Regions from separate parts of the Clostridium sp. CM041 genome, predicted to be linked through region 2. Evidence: riboswitches for the same ligand, from Rfam matches in the RefSeq annotation. Region 2 holds a riboswitch; the other holds the start of a gene.
What was found. Region 2 has a riboswitch for lysine ahead of ACWJJT_RS14165 (aspartate kinase). Riboswitches for the same ligand answer to the same signal wherever they lie in the genome.
Positions count from the first base shown of each region.

Region 1: another riboswitch for lysine. It lies ahead of kal (3-aminobutyryl-CoA ammonia lyase); the one in region 2 lies ahead of ACWJJT_RS14165 (aspartate kinase).

Region 1 covers NZ_CM143648.1:1,990,834-1,999,950, reverse strand. The annotation lists gene ACWJJT_RS09350 (efflux RND transporter permease subunit) at 1-728, shown strand, start outside; gene ACWJJT_RS09345 (methyl-accepting chemotaxis protein) at 771-3,098, shown strand; gene ACWJJT_RS09340 (hypothetical protein) at 3,442-4,533, shown strand; gene ACWJJT_RS09335 (cysteine-rich small domain-containing protein) at 4,572-4,823, shown strand; lysine riboswitch at 4,945-5,125, shown strand; gene kal (3-aminobutyryl-CoA ammonia lyase) at 5,326-5,706, shown strand; gene kce (3-keto-5-aminohexanoate cleavage enzyme) at 5,865-6,689, shown strand; gene atoD (acetate CoA-transferase subunit alpha) at 6,738-7,391, shown strand; gene ACWJJT_RS09315 (3-oxoacid CoA-transferase subunit B) at 7,393-8,058, shown strand; gene kdd (L-erythro-3,5-diaminohexanoate dehydrogenase) at 8,071-9,108, shown strand.
Region 2 covers NZ_CM143648.1:3,005,013-3,014,129, reverse strand. The annotation lists gene ACWJJT_RS14195 (spore coat protein) at 1-64, shown strand, start outside; gene ACWJJT_RS14190 (manganese catalase family protein) at 108-779, shown strand; gene ACWJJT_RS14185 (sugar phosphate nucleotidyltransferase) at 1,384-2,121, shown strand; gene ACWJJT_RS14180 (glycosyl transferase) at 2,118-4,247, shown strand; gene ACWJJT_RS14175 (NAD-dependent epimerase/dehydratase family protein) at 4,279-5,244, shown strand; gene rfbG (CDP-glucose 4,6-dehydratase) at 5,257-6,330, shown strand; gene ACWJJT_RS14165 (aspartate kinase) at 6,550-7,749, opposite strand; lysine riboswitch at 7,897-8,068, opposite strand; partial or broken gene ACWJJT_RS14160 (cysteine synthase) at 8,125-8,268, opposite strand; gene ACWJJT_RS14155 (hypothetical protein) at 8,267-8,395, opposite strand; gene ACWJJT_RS14150 (S-ribosylhomocysteine lyase) at 8,379-8,831, opposite strand; gene ACWJJT_RS14145 (class I SAM-dependent methyltransferase) at 8,824-9,117, opposite strand, start outside.

The DNA of each region.
Region 1 (9,117 bases), 1.0 Mb from region 2:
AAAAGGGCGGATATAAACTAATAATGGCAAATTCTAAATATAAGGCAGCTACAAAAGAAGAAAATGATCAGATAGATGAAGTAATTAAAGTTACAAAACAATATGACCCGAAATCAATGGTTTCAGGAGAAGGACCTCTTACTAAAGATTTGACAGAAATAGCGGATGTTGACTTTAAACATGTTAGCATAGCATCTATTGGCGCAATATTCGCTATAATACTTATAGTGTTTACATCTGTATCTTTGCCAGTAATTCTGGTCTTAGCTATACAGCTCGCAATATTCATAAATATGGCAATTTCATGTTATATGGGAAATGTGATTCCATTTGTAGCATCTATAGTTATTGGAACTATACAGTTGGGGGCTACAGTTGACTATGCAATATTACTGACAACAAGATTTAGAGAAGAAATGAGAAATGGATACGAGAAAAACAAGGCTATGGAAATCGCAGTTAAGGGCTCTGCTAAATCTATTGTAACCAGTGCATTAACCTTTTTCGCAGCTACTGCAGGGGTAGCGATCATTTCTGACATGGAAATGATAAGTTCACTATGCACAATGATGGCAAGGGGAGCAGTAATAAGTATGGGAATTATCCTTTTTGTTCTTCCATCTATACTATTAGTAAGTGAAAAATTAATAATAATTACGAGTAGAAATTTTAAATCTAAAACACAAGCAAGTAGTGAACTAAAATCAGAATCACAATCAGAAAATTAAGAAAAACTTTTGAAAGCAAAACTATAGGGGAGATGTATTAACGTGAAAAATAAATGTATGTCAAAAAGATTATTAAGTATCGTGTTAATAGGTGCATTAGTTATTCCAAATATGACTTATGCTACTGAGTTAATTCAAAAGGATGAGACTGTTTATGTTACGTTAAATCAGCAAGGGGAGGTTAAAGAAAAAATAGTAAGTGATTGGCTTCACTCTAACGAGAAAAATATTGAAATTCATGATAAATCTATATTAAAGGATATAAAAAATGTAAAGGGTGAAGAAAAACCAAATGGTATTGGTGAGAGTTTAAATTGGAAGATAAGTGGTAATGATGTCTATTATAGAGGTACTACTGATAAAAAACTTCCTATTGATGTAAATGTTAAATACAAGCTTAATGGAAAAGAAATTAAACCAGAGGATTTGGCAGGTAAAAGTGGAGAAGTGAAAATAAAAATTGATTATAAGAATAATGAAAGCCGTATGGTTAATATTAAAGGGAAAAACAGAAAAATATATACTCCATTTAGCACTGTAACTGTACTAGATTTGCCAATAGATAATTTTAGAAATGTTAAGATTAGCGGTGGGAAAATGATTAATGATGGGAATAATCAAATAGTCACTTTCATTTCTCTTCCAGGTATGAAGGAAAGCTTGGATTTAGAAAAGACTACTTTAGACTTAAAAGAGAATTTAGAAATTACTGCACAGGTAGAAAACTTTGAAATGGGTCCTATAATGATAACAGGGACTCCAGAACTTCCTGATATGGAAGAGTTTAAAAGTGCCTCATCTTTAGGGGATTTAACTAAAGGCATTAATAACATACAAGATGCTAGTACCAAGCTAGCTGAGGGAACAGGCAAATTAGACCTTGGTCAAAAGGCTTTAGCTGATAATATGACATTATTTAATGGTGGAGTAACTAAGCTAGGCGTTGGGGTTTCAGGATTTAATACTGGTATGATAAAGATTGGCGACGGTACAAGTGCAGCACAAAGTGGTGCTCAGAAGGTGGCAGGTGGATTAAAAGAATTTGAGGCAGGAACTAGAAAACTCGGTAGTGGAGCACAGCAATTTGGATCAGGTACAGTAGAATTTGCTGCAAATTCGAAAGCATTTGCTGATGGAGCAGGTAAGGTAGCATATGGAACAGACAAATTAGTTGCAGGTTCTAAAGGGCTTTCAGATGGAGCTAATAAGTTAGCTGAAGGGACTAATACAGTGTCGACTAAAATGGAATCACTAAGTGAGGGACTAGATACAATGGTGAATTCTACAGGGGATCTACAGCAAGGTCAAAAAAAAGTAACAAATGGAGTAGAGCAAAGCTTAGAAGGTATAGATAAACTAAAAAAAGGTAAAATGTCAGAGATAAAAGCTACTGATTCTTTAATATTAGGAATTGAAAAATTACAGGGACTTATTGGGTTCCTTGGGGAAATCCCTGGTACAGGTGAAGTAGCAGGAAACTTAAATGGTGGATTAGAAAATGAAAAAGGGGGTCTTATAGCTTTAAAGGATGGCGGCAATGAATTGTTACAAGGATTAAATGAACTTGAAGAAGGCATAGAAAAAATCAAAACTGGTTCACAGCAGGTAGATACAGGTATGAGTCAGCTTCAAGAAGGACAAAAGAATGCAGCGTCAGGGTCAAAAGAATTAGCTAAGGCAACAAAACAAATATCAGATAAAACTGGTGAATTAGCTAATGGAGCAGGAGGACTTGCGCAAGGGACAGAACAATTAGGAGCAGCTGCAGGAAAGCTTAAAACTGGTAGTCAGGGACTCGAAGGTGGAGCGAATAAGTTAAATAATGCAGCAGAAGACTTAAGTGCAGGAACAAAAGTTATGGGAGAAAGTACTAATAAATTAGTGGTAGGATCTCAAAGCGTGGCAGATGGTTTAACAAAATTAAACAATGAGGGGATAAAACCATTAACAGAAGGATCGAGTAGACTAAATTCAGCGGTGGGTGAACTTTCTGTAGGATCAGGAAAATTAAAAGAAGGTGCCAATAAATTAGCAAATGGCAATAAAGAATTAGATGAAAATATGAAAAAATTCGATAAAGAGGGCATTCAAAAGATAAGTGGCGAAATTGACAGCAAAATGGGAGATGTGCGAGATGTTATTGATGTGAAAGATGAACTTGTAAAAATATCTAATAATTATGGTACATTTTCAGGTGTAGGTGATAAGATGGATGGTAAAGTTAAATTTGTTATGAAAACTGATGGGATAAAGGTAAAGACTGTGACAACTAAGGAAGATAAAAAGGTTGTAGAGATAAAACAAGAAAAGAAGGGATTTTTAGCATGGGCAAAGAACTTGTTTAGCAGCAATGATCAAGTAAAAAAATAATAATAAATTTAAAAATGAAGATAGATACCTGTTTAGGTAGAATTTATGGAAAGTATCTATAATAAATGCGGAAGTCATTTTAAAAGTAATAAAAGGTATTAGTTTAAATTTAAACTAATGCCTTTTATTACTTTTGTACGGATAAACCAATGTTAATATTTATAAAAAAATCATAACTTAAAGATAAAATAAATGTTGTATATTTTTAAATTGTAAACATATAAATAACAGTGTAAAACATTAAAAAATTCCAGTTGATACACTAATATAAGTGGAGTATAATAATCTATGTTTCAATGATTTAAAATATTAATTGTTATGAATTTAAACGAGGAGCAAAATTATGACTGGACATAAAAAAATAACGAAAAAAAAATTAAAGTTACTCATTGTAGCGATGTGTTTATCTCTAAGTATATTGACACTGAGGGCTTATTTAAATAAAATCAACAAAAATATAGAGACTATATCTAGTAAAGAAACTGAAATTAAAAGTAAGGATCAAAATGCAAAGAATGCTAAGCTAACAAGGATAGCATTTGAGAAGGACAATAACGTTTATCTTTATGATGAAATAAATGAACAGATTAAATCTTTAGGAGATAATTCAAATTCAAAAGAATTATTACAACTTTCTCCAGATAGAACCAAAATAGTATTTAGGTCTTTTAATGAAGAAAAAGAAATAAATCCGGCTCACATAATTGTTTATGATATTAAAACTGAAAAATCAACAGAGATTGATATAAATAATAAAGACGTTCAACAAATTATTGAACTAAAGTGGATAGATAATGAAAATATTTTGATTACGGGTCATATTAATCCGTCAGCTTCAGGCTATGCAATATATAACATAAAAAACAAATTGGAGTTAATATCATGCGTTGGTACCATAAGAGATATTATTATTAATAAAAAAAGCATTCTTTATAGCGTTACACCTCATATATTTCCAAAACCTAGAGCCAATTTGTATATTAATGATAATAAAATTTTTGAAAGTATAGATGATAAGGAGGAAATATATGATGGAGTGATATCTAAAGATGGTAAAATGATCGCCTTTAGAAGTTGGAATTCAGATTCAAAGAATTCGAATGGTGAAGTAAGTGCTTATATTAATGTAGCTAAAATTAATAATGATGGAAAATCTATAAGTGATTTAAACAAGACAAGTATAAATAGTGACATAACTGGAGATTTAAAATTTGATGATAAAAATATTATAAATATTATAGGGGACAAATTTATATATAAATTAGAAGCAGGCAATATAATTAAGGAAAAAAATAATTTACCAAAGCAAACAGAACTTTCTGCGGGGCAACTTAAAAAGTTTAAACAAATTTTGAATAAGCAATTCCCTGAAGAATCTATTTTAGAACAAACAATATTAGAAGATATAGATATATATAATGTGATAATTTTTTAGAATTCGGAACTAAACTAGATATTAAAAGAGGGTTAAAAATGAATTATAATTATAAATTTTTTAGAAATAAAGATTGTGAATATTTCCCATGCCATGAGGTTAAAGATAATGAAAAATTTAATTGTTTATTTTGCTATTGTCCACTATATTTTCTAGAGAAATGTGGTGGAAATGGAAAATTCGTAAATGGTGTTAAAGATTGCTCAAATTGCATGATTCCGCATTCTGAAAATGGATATGACCATATAGTAAGCAAGATAGTGGAAGTAAATAAAGCAAAAGGAAAATAATAACTAAGAAAAAAGATTTTTTACTAAAGCAGTATTTTTTTAAAAAAATATTGCATTTGAAACGTTTACGTATTATAATTAAGTAAGAGTTAAAGAAGTTAAAAATAAAATTTAATAGTTTCACATAAATAGAGGTGCAGATAAAGAGGTAATTTTTGAATGATAAGGATATGAACATCCAATGTCAAAAATGAAGTATTTGTTTGCCGAAAGAATATTTTGGTTCTTCAATTTATTCTTGGGGATAGAAAGTAGTATTTCTATCACTGCCATAAGAGTTCTTATGGAGAGCTATTTATGTAATGAAAAGATGTTTTTTCATTGCATTAATAGACCTAGTACTTTGGTTAATTAAGGCGCTGAAAAATCAGTGCCTTTTTTTATTTCAAAATAAATTAACATAAGGCATTTTCTAAAAGATACACAACACAGATTTGTTGTTTTTTACAAAATTCCTAAAATTACAAAATGTATAACTACAATAAACGAGGAGGAAAATAAAATGAAGTCTTTAATAAGGTTAAGAATGAGTGCACATGATGCACATTACGGTGGAAATTTAGTAGATGGAGCAAGAATGCTTCAATTATTTGGGGATGTAGCTACAGAACTTTTAATTATGAACGATGGTGATGAAGGATTATTCAAAGCATACGATGCTGTAGAATTTTTAGCACCAGTTTATGCAGGTGACTATATAGAAGCTGTTGGAGAAATAGTGAAGGTAGGGAATTCATCAAGAAAAATGATTTTCGAAGCAAGAAAAGTTATAGTACCAAGACCAGATATAAATGATTCAGCTTGTGATGTATTAGAAGAACCAATAATAGTTTGTAAGGCAAGCGGAACTTGCGTAGTTCTAAAAGAAAACCAAAGAAAATAATATGCAAGAGAATTAATGTAAACTTTTTCACCTAGTGGTTAATATTTTAGTTGCTAAATAAGTTTGTGCAAAATTATCATAATATACATAACTTATCATAAATATTATGGTAGATAGTAATTATTTTTGCACCACGAAGCACTATAAGGAGGTAGCACATGGAAAAATTAATAATTACTGCAGCTATATCTGGAGCGGAAGTTACAAAAGAACATAATCCAAATGTACCCTATACTGTTGAGGAAGTGGCAATAGAAGCGGAAAAAGCTTATAAAGCAGGAGCTAGCATCATTCATTTACACGTAAGGAAAGATGATGGAACACCTACTCAAGACAGGGAAAGATTTAGAGCTTGTATTGAAGCTATTAAAGAAAGATGTCCGGATGCAATTGTTCAACCATCAACAGGCGGAGCTGTGGGAATGAGTAATGCAGAAAGATTACAACCAGTTGATTTAGGACCAGAAATGGCAACCTTAGATGCAGGTACTTGTAATTTTGGTGGCGATGATGTATTCGTAAATACTGAAAACACTATTAAAGAATTTGGTAAAAAGATGATTGAAATGGGTGTAAAACCAGAAATTGAAGTTTTTGATAAGGGCATGGTAGACATGGCAATAAGACTTCAAAAGAAAGGTTTTATAAAAACACCAATGCATTTTAACTTTGTTATGGGTGTAAATGGTGGGATAACTGCTTCGCCAAGAGATTTAGTATTTATGGCAGGAAGCGTGCCAGAGGGAAGTACTTACACTGTATCAGGTATTGGTAGATTTGAATTTCAAATGGCAGCTGTGACTATTGTAATGGGTGGTCATGTAAGAGTTGGATTTGAAGATAATGTGTATATTGAAAAAGGTATACCAGCTAAATCAAATGGAGAATTAGTAGAAAAAGTAGTTAGACTTGCGAAAGAACTTAACAGAGAAATTGCCACTCCACAAGAAGCAAGAGAGATATTGGGTTTAAACAAAATATAAAACTGATAATTGTTATATCTTCAAGATAAATAAGAGGAGGTAAAATAAATGAATAAGGTTGTATCTTTAGAACAAGTTAGGCCATTACTCAAAGATGGAATGTCAATAATGATAGGTGGATTTTTAGCCTGTGGAACACCTGAAAAGATGATAGATCTATTAATAGAAACAAATGTAAAAAACTTAACTATAATAGCAAATGATACAAGCTATGTAGATAGGGGAATAGGAAGACTTGTAGTAAACGGTCAAGTTAAAAAAGTTGTGGCTTCGCATATAGGAACAAATGCTGAAACGGGAAGACTTATGACAGAAGGAAAAATGGAAGTAGAACTTGTGCCACAAGGAACACTAATTGAAAGAATAAGAGCAGCGGGAGCTGGGCTTGGTGGAGTGCTTACCCCTACAGGAGTTGGTACTATGATAGAAGAAGGAAAACAAAAACTTACAATAGAAGGAAAAGAATATCTATTAGAGCTTCCAATTAAAGCAGATTTAGCACTTGTTTATGCAAGCGTCGTAGATGAAATTGGAAATGCAGTTTATTATGGAACAACAAAAAACTTTAATCCAATTATAGCTACTGCTGCAGAAACTGTAATAGTAGAAGCTGAAAAAATTGTTAAAATTGGAGATTTAGATCCAAATAATATTGTGACTCCATGTGTATTGGTTGATTATATTATAGGGGAGGCTAACTAATATGATTACAGATAGCAAGATTGCAAAACAAATTATTGCAAAAAGAATTGGTAAAGAATTAAAAGATGGACAACTTGTTAATTTGGGCATAGGGCTTCCAACATTAGTTACGAATTATATTCCAGAAGGCGTACATGTTACTCTCCAATCAGAAAATGGAATGGTTGGAATGGGAGCTTCTCCAGCAAAAGGAGAAGAAAATAAGGATGTAACTAATGCAGGTGGTCAATTTACTACAATACTTCCTGGTGGAGCATACTTTGATACCGCAATGTCTTTCACTTTAATAAGAGGAGGACACGTTGATATGACTGTTCTTGGCGCATTGGAAGTAGATCAGGAAGGAAACTTAGCTAATTGGATTGTGCCAGGCAAAATGGTTCCTGGTATGGGTGGAGCAATGGATTTAGTAGTAGGAGCCAAAAAGGTTATTATTGCAATGCAACATACTGCTAAAGGGACTCCTAAAATATTAAAAAAATGTACGCTACCATTAACAGCAAAGGCACAAGTTAACCTTATAGTTACAGAACTTGGAGTAATGGAATTTACTGAAAAGGGACTTGTACTTACTGAAATTCATAAAGATACAACAGTTGAAGAAGTTAAATCACTTACTGAAGCTGAGTTAATAATATCAGAAAATCTAAAAATAATGGATGTATAGGAGGAATTTATTATGAACAAAGGATGTAAATACGGAACTCACAGGTCACTTGAACCAAAAGGTGCATTGCCACAACCAGCAACTAAAATATCAAATGATATGAATATATTTGATAATGAAATTTTAATTGATGTTCAGGCTTTAAACATAGATTCAGCTAGCTTTACTCAAATAGAGGAAGAAGCGGGACATGACATTGAAAAAATAAAATCTAAAATTATGGAAATTATATCTGAAAAAGGAAAGATGCAAAATCCTGTAACAGGTTCAGGTGGAATGCTTATTGGAACAGTTGAAAAAATAGGCGAAGCTTTAAAAGAAACAACAGATCTTAAAGTTGGAGATAAAATCTCTACATTAGTTTCACTATCATTAACTCCTTTAAAAATAGAAAAAATTGTTGATATCAAACCAGATATTGATAGAGTTGAAATAAAAGGAAAAGCTATTTTATTTGAAAGTGGATTATATGCAAAACTTCCAAAAGACATGAATGAAAATCTAGCATTAGCAGCATTAGACGTTGCAGGAGCACCGGCTCAAGTTGCTAAACTTGTTAAACCAGGTCAATCGGTTCTTTTACTAGGCGCAGCAGGGAAATCAGGAATGATTTGCTCTTATGAAGCAGTTAAGAGAGTAGGACCAACAGGAAACGTTATAGGACTTGTAAGAAATGAAGAAGAGAAAGCGAGATTAAAAAGACTAGGTCTAAGAATGCAAATAGTTATTGGAGATGCTAGAAACGCTATTGATGTAATGAATACTACTCTAGAGCACAACAATGGATGTGAAGTGGATGTAGCAATAAACATGGTTAATGTTCCAAATACTGAAATGTCATCAATTTTACCAGTGAAAGATGACGGAATAGTATACTTCTTCTCAATGGCTACAAGCTTTACAAAAGCAGCTCTTGGAGCTGAAGGTGTAGGTAAAGACGTTACTATGATCGTAGGAAACGGATACACTAAAGGACATGCTGAAATAACCCTTGAAGAGTTAAGAGAAAATGAAACATTAAGAAAAGTATTTGAAGAATTATACGTTTAATGACATTTC
Region 2 (9,117 bases):
GCCTGCGCAACAACTAGCTACGTCCTTTAGTAAATCTGAAACTACAGTTAAGGCTAGTAAATAAAACCGTTCCAAAACAAGAATTGAGCGTAAACTTGGAGGTTAAAATGTTTAAACACGAGAAACAACTATTAAGAGAAGTAAAAGTAGAAAAACCTAATCCTCAATATGCTGTATTAATGCAGGAGCAAATAGGAGGAGGTAATGGAGAATTAAAGGCAGCTATGCAATACTTATCTCAAAGTTTTAGGGTAAAAGATCAAACCATTAAAGATTTATTTCTTGATATAGGTTCGGAAGAGCTAAGTCATATGGAGATGGTGGCAGAAACTATAAACTTATTAAACGGACATGATGTAAATTATGAGAAAGTTGAAGCTGGAGAAATTCAAACTCAAGTTCAATGTGGTTTAGCACCAGTTTTAGTAAATTCATCTGGTGTCCCATGGACTGCAGATTATGTAACCGTTACTGGAGATCTAGTTGCAGACCTACTTTCAAACATAGCTTCTGAGCAGAGAGCAAAAGTTGTATATGAATACTTGTATCGTCAAATAAATGATAAATTTGTAAGAGAAACAATAGATTTTTTGTTAAATCGTGAAGAGGCCCATAATGCTTTATTTAGAGAAGCACTAAATAAAGTAAAGGATACGGGTTCTAACAAGGACTTTGGTATAACTGAAGATTCTAGATTGTACTTCGATTTATCAACGCCAGGTAAATATTTTGATGCACCTAATCCAACAGCACCAAGTTTTGAAAATCCAAGAAAATAAAAAATATATATAAAAAAGAACATCGTAATGGTGCCCACTGAAAAACTAAATTTTAATAACAGTATTAAGACTTAAAATGGATTTTCCATTTTAAGTCTTATTTTTTATATGAGAGCATCCATAAGATCCCCACATTAATATTTGGAATTTCATTTCCGATATAATTTGCTAGTTGTGAGTTATTAGCTACCAGAGGAACTTTTAGTGTTAATGGAAGAATACTTATACTACTACCCGGTGAAAAATAGAAATAATAGTTACCAGTATTAGACTACATGAAATTTGCTCAATGCAATTATTATCTAGTGCTTTAAATATTAACTACTTTTAAATCAACCATCTATTTAACAAACTTTATAAATATATATGTGACGGATTAAGTAGTACTAAATATATTGTAACAACTTAAATCCTAATGAATAACATAGTACAAAATATATTATAATTTCAAATATCGAGTTATTAGTAATATAAAGATAAGCGTTTAGATGATGAAGATGTAGTTTACTTATGCAACTATTATTAGATCAAGGAGTGATTTTCGCTTGAAATATTCAATACTTCGGAGATATTGAAGAAGTGATAAAAATGAGGAGCGGTAAATATGAAAGTAGTTATATTATGTGGAGGTAAAGGGACCAGATTAGGGTCATCTACAGAAACTATTCCGAAAACATTAGCTTTAGTTTCTGGGAAACCAATTATATGGCATATTATGAATATTTATTCAAGCTATGGCTTTAATGACTTTATTCTTCCATTAGGTTTTGGTGGTGATAAAATAAAAGAATATTTTTGGAATTATGAGTGGAAAAACTCTGATTTCACCAAAGAACTAGGCAGTAATAATATTTCTTTTTTTAATAAGCCTGCTAACTGGAAGGTGACTTTTGTTGATACAGGAACTGATACAATGACTGGTGGAAGAATTAAAAAAATTGAAAAATTCATTAATGAAGATACTTTTATGTTGACCTATGGTGATGGATTATCTGATATTAATATAAATAATTTACTAAAGTTCCATAATGAAAAAGGACAAGCGGTAACAGTTACTGGAGTAGAAAGAAAGAGCCAATATGGAATTCTAACTGAAAAGGATGGTATTGCAACAACCTTTGACGAAAAATCAAAATTGGATGGCATAATAAACGGAGGTTTTTTTGTAATGAATAAAAAAGTTTTTAATTATATAGAAGATGACGATAAATGCATTTTTGAACAGGGTCCATTGAGAAACCTTGTAGAAAGTGGCGAATTGGCGGTTTATAGTTTCAAAGGTTATTGGACAGCAATTGATACTAATAAAGATCTAATTTATGCAAATGAGACATGGAAGTGAGTAAAATAAATAAGGAGGATATGGACGCAATTTATGCATTTTTTTCTAAGGGTAAATCTCGGTTTAATAAACATGAAAATGAAAATCATGATATAAAAAAAGATAATAAAAAGGATGAAAAAAGCAAAGACAAAGATAGTAAAAAATATAAAGAAGAATATGAAGAAGAAAATAAAGAAGAAGATATTGAAGACTATAGAGAATCAGATACAGAAGAATACAAACAAAAATGTTCCTTTTGTACAATAGTTAGCAAGGATTATTTAATAAAGACCTTAACTTTTTACTATTCACTTGAGAGGAATAGTGAAAATTTTCATCTATGGATTTGCTGTATTGATGATATTATCTATTCAACCCTTTCAAAGATGAATCTCAAAAATGCTTCTCTTATTCATTTGAATACAGTAGAGGACCAGCAACTGCTCGCTGTAAAAAACACGAGAAAAACAAATGAATATTGCTGGACATTGAAAGCAGCTGTTATTCGCTACGTGCTTATGAATTACAGCGTAAACTCAATAATATACTGTGACAGTGATATATTTTTCTTCTCAGATCCACAGATGGTATTTGATGAATGGGGTGAAGCTTCAGTGTTTTTATGTCCCCAAAGGGATCTTGAATGGGTTCACAAAATATATGGAAAATTTCAAGCAGGATTCATAGGTTTTAAAAAGGATATACAAGGATTGAATTGTCTTAATTGGTGGAATCAAAAATGCATTGAATGGTGTTCCGGGGAACCTGACTCTGAAACGGGACGATGGGGAGATCAGAAATATCTTGATAAAATCACAGAAATGTTTTCAAATGTAAAAATTTCAAGAAATCTTGGAATAGATGCTGCACCATGGAATACAATTTATAATAATAATTTCAATATTACCTCAAAGGATAATGAAGTCTTTATTGAAGGTGATAAGTTAATAGCATATCACTTTGCATGTCTTTCAATATTTAACGAAAATGACTATGACTTATGGACTTTTAATTATTTAGAAATAAGTTCTGCAATTAAGTCCAATATTTATATCCCATATATTGAAAGTCTAAGGAATACAATCAATGTTATAAGAAACAATCTTAATGAAAAAGTAGAGGGTTTATTTAATAAATCTGATTCTAAAGAAGCCCAGACATTATTTAAATACTCAGATCTGACGTTAGCCATGGCCCGCTATAACGATTTTTATAGCTTTTGTACTATAACTAGTAAGGCATATTTATTGCAAAGTATGTCACTTTATTCTTCGCTGAAGGATAAAATCGATAATTTTAATTTATTCATCTGCTGTATGGATGAAATTTCTTTTTCTGTATTAAGTAATCTGAAGCTTGAAAATACGATTATTATTAATGTTAGCGAAGTAGAGGATATGGAATTACTTCATGTTAAAGAAACCAGAAATATGCAGGAATATTGTTGGTCGCTTAAAGCACCGTTGGTCCTTTATATTTTAGATAAATATGCTATAGATTCAGTTATTTATTGTGATGCAGATATATTCTTTTTTTCTGATCCGATGGCGATCTTCAAGCAATGGAAGGATTATGATACACTAATTTGTCCTCAGAGGGATTGTCCGGAATTTGAAAAGGTACATGGACATTTTCAGGCAGGCTTTTTAGGTTTTAGAAACAGGAAAAGTAGTCTAGCTATTTTAAATTGGTGGAAGAAAAAATGTATAGAGTGGTGCTCAGATAAACCTGATATCATAATGGAGAGATGGGGAGATCAGAAATATCTAGATAAGGTTCCAAATTTATTTTATAGCATAAAAATATTAGATGACCTAGGTATAGATGCAGCTCCATGGAATCTAATTATTAACAATGATTACAAAGTTTACAAGGATAATAATACTGTTTTAATTGATGATCGAGAACTTATGGTTTATCACTTTGGCAGTATGAAAATATTTGATGAATCTGTCTTTGACTTATGGAAGCTAGATCCTTTGATTTTTAGCAAAGAAATAATTGATTATATATATATTCCATATTTAGATGCTTTATGCAAATCAATGGAAATATTAAAGTCATCAGGCCTTGTGGATCTTAAAGAATTATTTAGTAAAGAAGAGGTCACTAACGCTAAGAACCTGTATAGATTTCAATCGTAAATGTAAACCTTTCAACCTGGAGGTATAGTATATGGAAGAGGTTAGTCTTACCGGTAAGAGGATATTGGTAACTGGTGGATTTGGATTTATAGGCTCTCACCTAGTTAAGAGGTTATTGAATGAAGGCGCAGAGGTATCTATTATAGGAAGACAGAGCAGCCAAACCTGGAGACTGGAAGAGCAGTTAAAAAATATATCAATCTATGAGATTGATATAACTGACAGTAAAAAAATTGAAATTTGCATCAAGGATATATGCCCTGAAATAGTATTTCATTTAGCAGCTTATGGCGTAAACTCAGCACAAAAAGAATATATTAAAGCTGCAAACATTAATATTTTAGGAATGATTAATATTTTAAATTCATTGAAGGACACCGACTGCAAAAAATTCATTAATATGGGTAGCTGTGCTGAATATGGAGATAGGAAAGATCTTATGAAGGAAGATATGTATCCAGAACCTGTGAGCATCTATGGAAGTTCTAAAGCTAGTGCAACTATAATCGCTCATCAGATTGCCAGAGAAAATAATATAGATATTATAACCTTAAGGCCCTTTGGTATTTTTGGGGAGGGAGAAGAGAGACATAAGATTTTTTGTCATATAATACTGTCAATACTGGAAGATAAGGAGGTAAGACTAACATCTGGTGAACAATTACGTGATTACTGCTACATTGAAAACATAATTGACGGATTGGTTATGTCTGCTAAAAGCAATTTAAAGAGCAATATTTTCAATATAGCAAATGGAAGTCTTTTCCCTTTAAAATACTATATAGATCTTATATTTAAAAATATTAAAACAGATAGGGTCCCCTTATATGGGACAATAAAATACAGAAAAAATGAAATGTGGTCACCTGGTGCGGATATAAGTAAGATCCATACTGAATTAGGCTGGAGCCCTAGAATAAGCCTTGAGGATGGAATTGTTAAAACAATAAGGTGGTATGAAGAAAATAAAGATATGTGGATTAAGCATTTACCATAGGATGTGAAAAAAATGTTAAAAGACCTTGAAAATAATTATAAAAATAAAAATGTTTTAATAACTGGTCATACAGGTTTTAAAGGATCATGGCTAGCTATTTGGTTAAAAAAATTAGGAGCAAATGTTATTGGTTATGCACTAGATCCCGTCAGTGTCAAAAGCAATTTCGTTTTATCTGAAATTAGCAATGATATTGTTGATATAAGAGGAGATATAAGAGATAGCAAACATCTTAATGAAGTTTTTATGACCTATGAACCAGAGATAGTTTTTCATCTTGCAGCACAACCACTCGTTAGGTACTCCTATGAAAACCCTAAAGAGACCTATGAGGTGAATTTTATGGGCACTGTAAATGTATTGGAAGCGGTGAGGGCCAGTAAAGAAACAAAAGCTTTAGTTATTATCACTAGTGATAAATGTTACGAAAATAATGAATGGATGTACAGCTACAGGGAAATAGATCCCATGGGTGGTTATGATCCGTACAGTTCTAGTAAGGGTTGCGTTGAACTTTTGGTTTCCTCATATAGAAATTCTTTTTTTAATACAGCTGAGTATAAAAATCATGAAAAAATAATTGTAACAGCACGGGCAGGTAATGTAATTGGAGGTGGAGATTGGGCCATCGATAGAATTATACCAGACTGCATCAGGGCACTAGAAAATGATGAAGAGATTTTGCTTAGGAATCCAGGTGCTGTAAGACCCTGGCAGCATGTCCTTGAACCATTATACGGATATTTACTTTTAGGAACAAAAATATTAAAAAAAGATGTGGAGTTTTCTGGAGCTTGGAACTTCGGACCTGAAGCTCAAAATGTCATTACGGTTCAGGAGGTTGTCAGAAGACTTGTCAAAGAGTGGGGCAATGGAAGCTGGAAACCTTTAATCCTTAAGGGAGATTCATTCCATGAAGCAAGCTTACTAAGTCTTGACATTAGCAAGGCTAGATTCTGTTTAAATTTTAAGCCTAGGTGGGGCATAGATGAGACAATAGAAAAGACTGTAGAGTGGTATAGGAAATATAAGGATGAAAAGGTGATTGATATATGCGAATCTCAAATTAATGATTATTGTAGATAGAGCTCTCATTCTAGGTGCATTAATATCAATATGGAGTGAAACTTAGGGTTCTAAAAAAAAGAATAAATAATCTTTCCAATCAGATAATATTTATAAAATATTACAATTTTTAAGAGAAGTCCAAAATGGCTTCTCTTAAAAATTATTATCAGGGTCGTACTTTAAAGAGCCTTTAGGTAAATTATGTTTAATACTTAACTATCGTCTAACATGTTATATTTATAGATTAAATTCCTCTGCAACAACCTTTATAGCCTTTAATTTATCTCCAGTTTTAATAGCACAAGTAATTCTTATTTCTGATGTAGTAATCATTTTAATTTCAATATTGTTTTTGTTAAAAACTCTAAACATTCTAGCCGCTACTCCAGAGGTTGTCTTCATGCCTAGCCCCACCACTGAAAATTTAGTTATCTCTTCATCAACTATAACTTTATTATCTGCTATTAAGTTATCTATAATTTCTAAACTATCCTTTAAGCCTTCTTTAGGTATAGTAAATGATACACTTACCTTTCCATCTATAGGTGATGTTTGACTTATCATATCTATATTGATTCCTTTACTTCCTATAGCTTCAAATATAGTAGACAATATATTCACATCTTTAGGTATACGCTGAAGTGTTACTGCAACATCCTCATCACTAGTTGCTATTCCTGTTACTGGCTTATTTTCCATATTCATATTTTTTACCTCCTTAATTACAGTTCCTTTAATATCACTATTACTAAGCCCTACATATATAGGTATGCTATATTTTTGAGCAAGTTCTATAGACCTTGAATGCATTATTTGAGCTCCCAAACTTGCTAGCTCGAGCATCTCCTCATATTCTATTTCATCTAATTTTTTAGCTGCGCTGTATGCTCTAGGATCTACACTATATATTCCAGAAACGTCCGTATATATTTCACATCTGCCATTAAGCTTCACAGCTAAAGCAACTGCAGTAGTATCAGATCCACCTCTGCCGAGTGTTGTAATATCACCTTCCCCATTTATTCCTTGGAATCCAGCAACTATTACGATTTTGCCTTCTTTTAAGCTTTTTTTAATCCTGCCACCGTGTATATCTTCAATTAACGCTTTACCATATTGTCCACTAGTCTTAATCCCAATTTGGTATGCAGTATAACTTATGGCATCATATCCAAGTCCCTTAATTGCCATGGCGAGTAGTGCACTTGAAATTATTTCACCTGTTGATAATAGAACATCCAATTCTCTCTTATCTGGTTTTTCTCCTATACCTTTTGATAGAGATAATAAATCATCTGTAGTGTCCCCCATAGCAGATACTACTATAACTAAATCTGTATCTTCATTTTTCCTCTTTACTATACTTTGTGCAATTCCTTTAATTTTCTCTGTAGTTCCTACAGATGAACCTCCATATTTTTGAACAACTACTGCCATAATTAAATCACTCCTATTATTTATCACCTTCGGTGCTATTATCACCTTCGGTGAAATTTAGAACTTTATATATTGCTTCCAAAAAAAATAAATACAGCAAAGGAACACCTTTGCTGCATAAAATACATGTTTTTATACAAACTTCGTGTACCTTGTAGCTCACCACTGAAAAATCAGTGACAATTTTACATATATTATATGCAATCTCAGAAAATAATTTCACCAAATACATTTTCTTCGGCCATAGCTCCTTTTCTTATTCATCTTAGCCTGTCAGCTCCGAACAAGTACTCTTAGATACAGCACCTCTACCCTAGGTAGTTTACTTATTAAATTAGTTATTATATTATCACAGTATGTTTATAAGTACAAGCATTAATTACAGATGTTCTTACTAAAATGTCTATCTCCCCTCTCAGGCAGTATTGCAACAATGTTCCCACCTTCAATGGTTTCTCCAAGTTTTATTGCAGATACTATGGCAGTCCCTAAAGAACTGCCTACAAATAGCCCCTCTTTACATTGTATCCTTAATTGATAGCTGCAGTTTTGCGAAGGTATTTACACCTTCTTTTACACCCAAATTATTTAGCTTAATAAGTGGTGTATTTCCTATAATATTTAATATACTATTTATATATCTCACTGCTAATACCTCTACTAAGGACTAATTTTGCATATTCTTTTGCACCATCTAAGGAATGATCTCTATAATTTCCACATTGAACTTCATTGGCTGCCGGGATTTCCTCTGTTTCTATTACCTTTTTTAATCCATAATTTAGGGCTTTTATAACCCTATCTACACTGACATCATTCCATACGATCATGTAAAAACCTGTTCTACATCCCATAGGTGAAATGTCTATAATTCCGTCCATTACTTCTCTCATATATCCAGCAAGCAAATGCTCTAAAGTATGGATAGCTGATATATTCATAAACTCCTTGTTTGGTTGCATAAACCTTAAGTCAAACTTTGTTACTTTATCACCCTTTTCGCCTATCTTTACCTCACATTTTCGTACAAAAGGTGCCACAACCTTTGTGTGATCTAATGAGAAACTTTCAACTTTAATCATTTACCCTTACCTCCTTATTTGCTACTGCAATGAAAATGCCAGTTTCAGTATATTCGCCTTTGCTAGAATAACCTTTGCATCTTAAATCTGTATTCTCAATGTTTACTATATTAAACCCTGCATTAAACCCTGCGCCAGTTAACCACTCTTCCATCTGATTATTTGAAAAACCAAGCCATTCATCAAACATTTCAGTCCTTGCCCACTGCCCATTATGCTCTTCTACATCCGATATTATTAAAGTCCCACCTTTTTTAATTATTCTGTGCATCTCTTCAATAGCCTT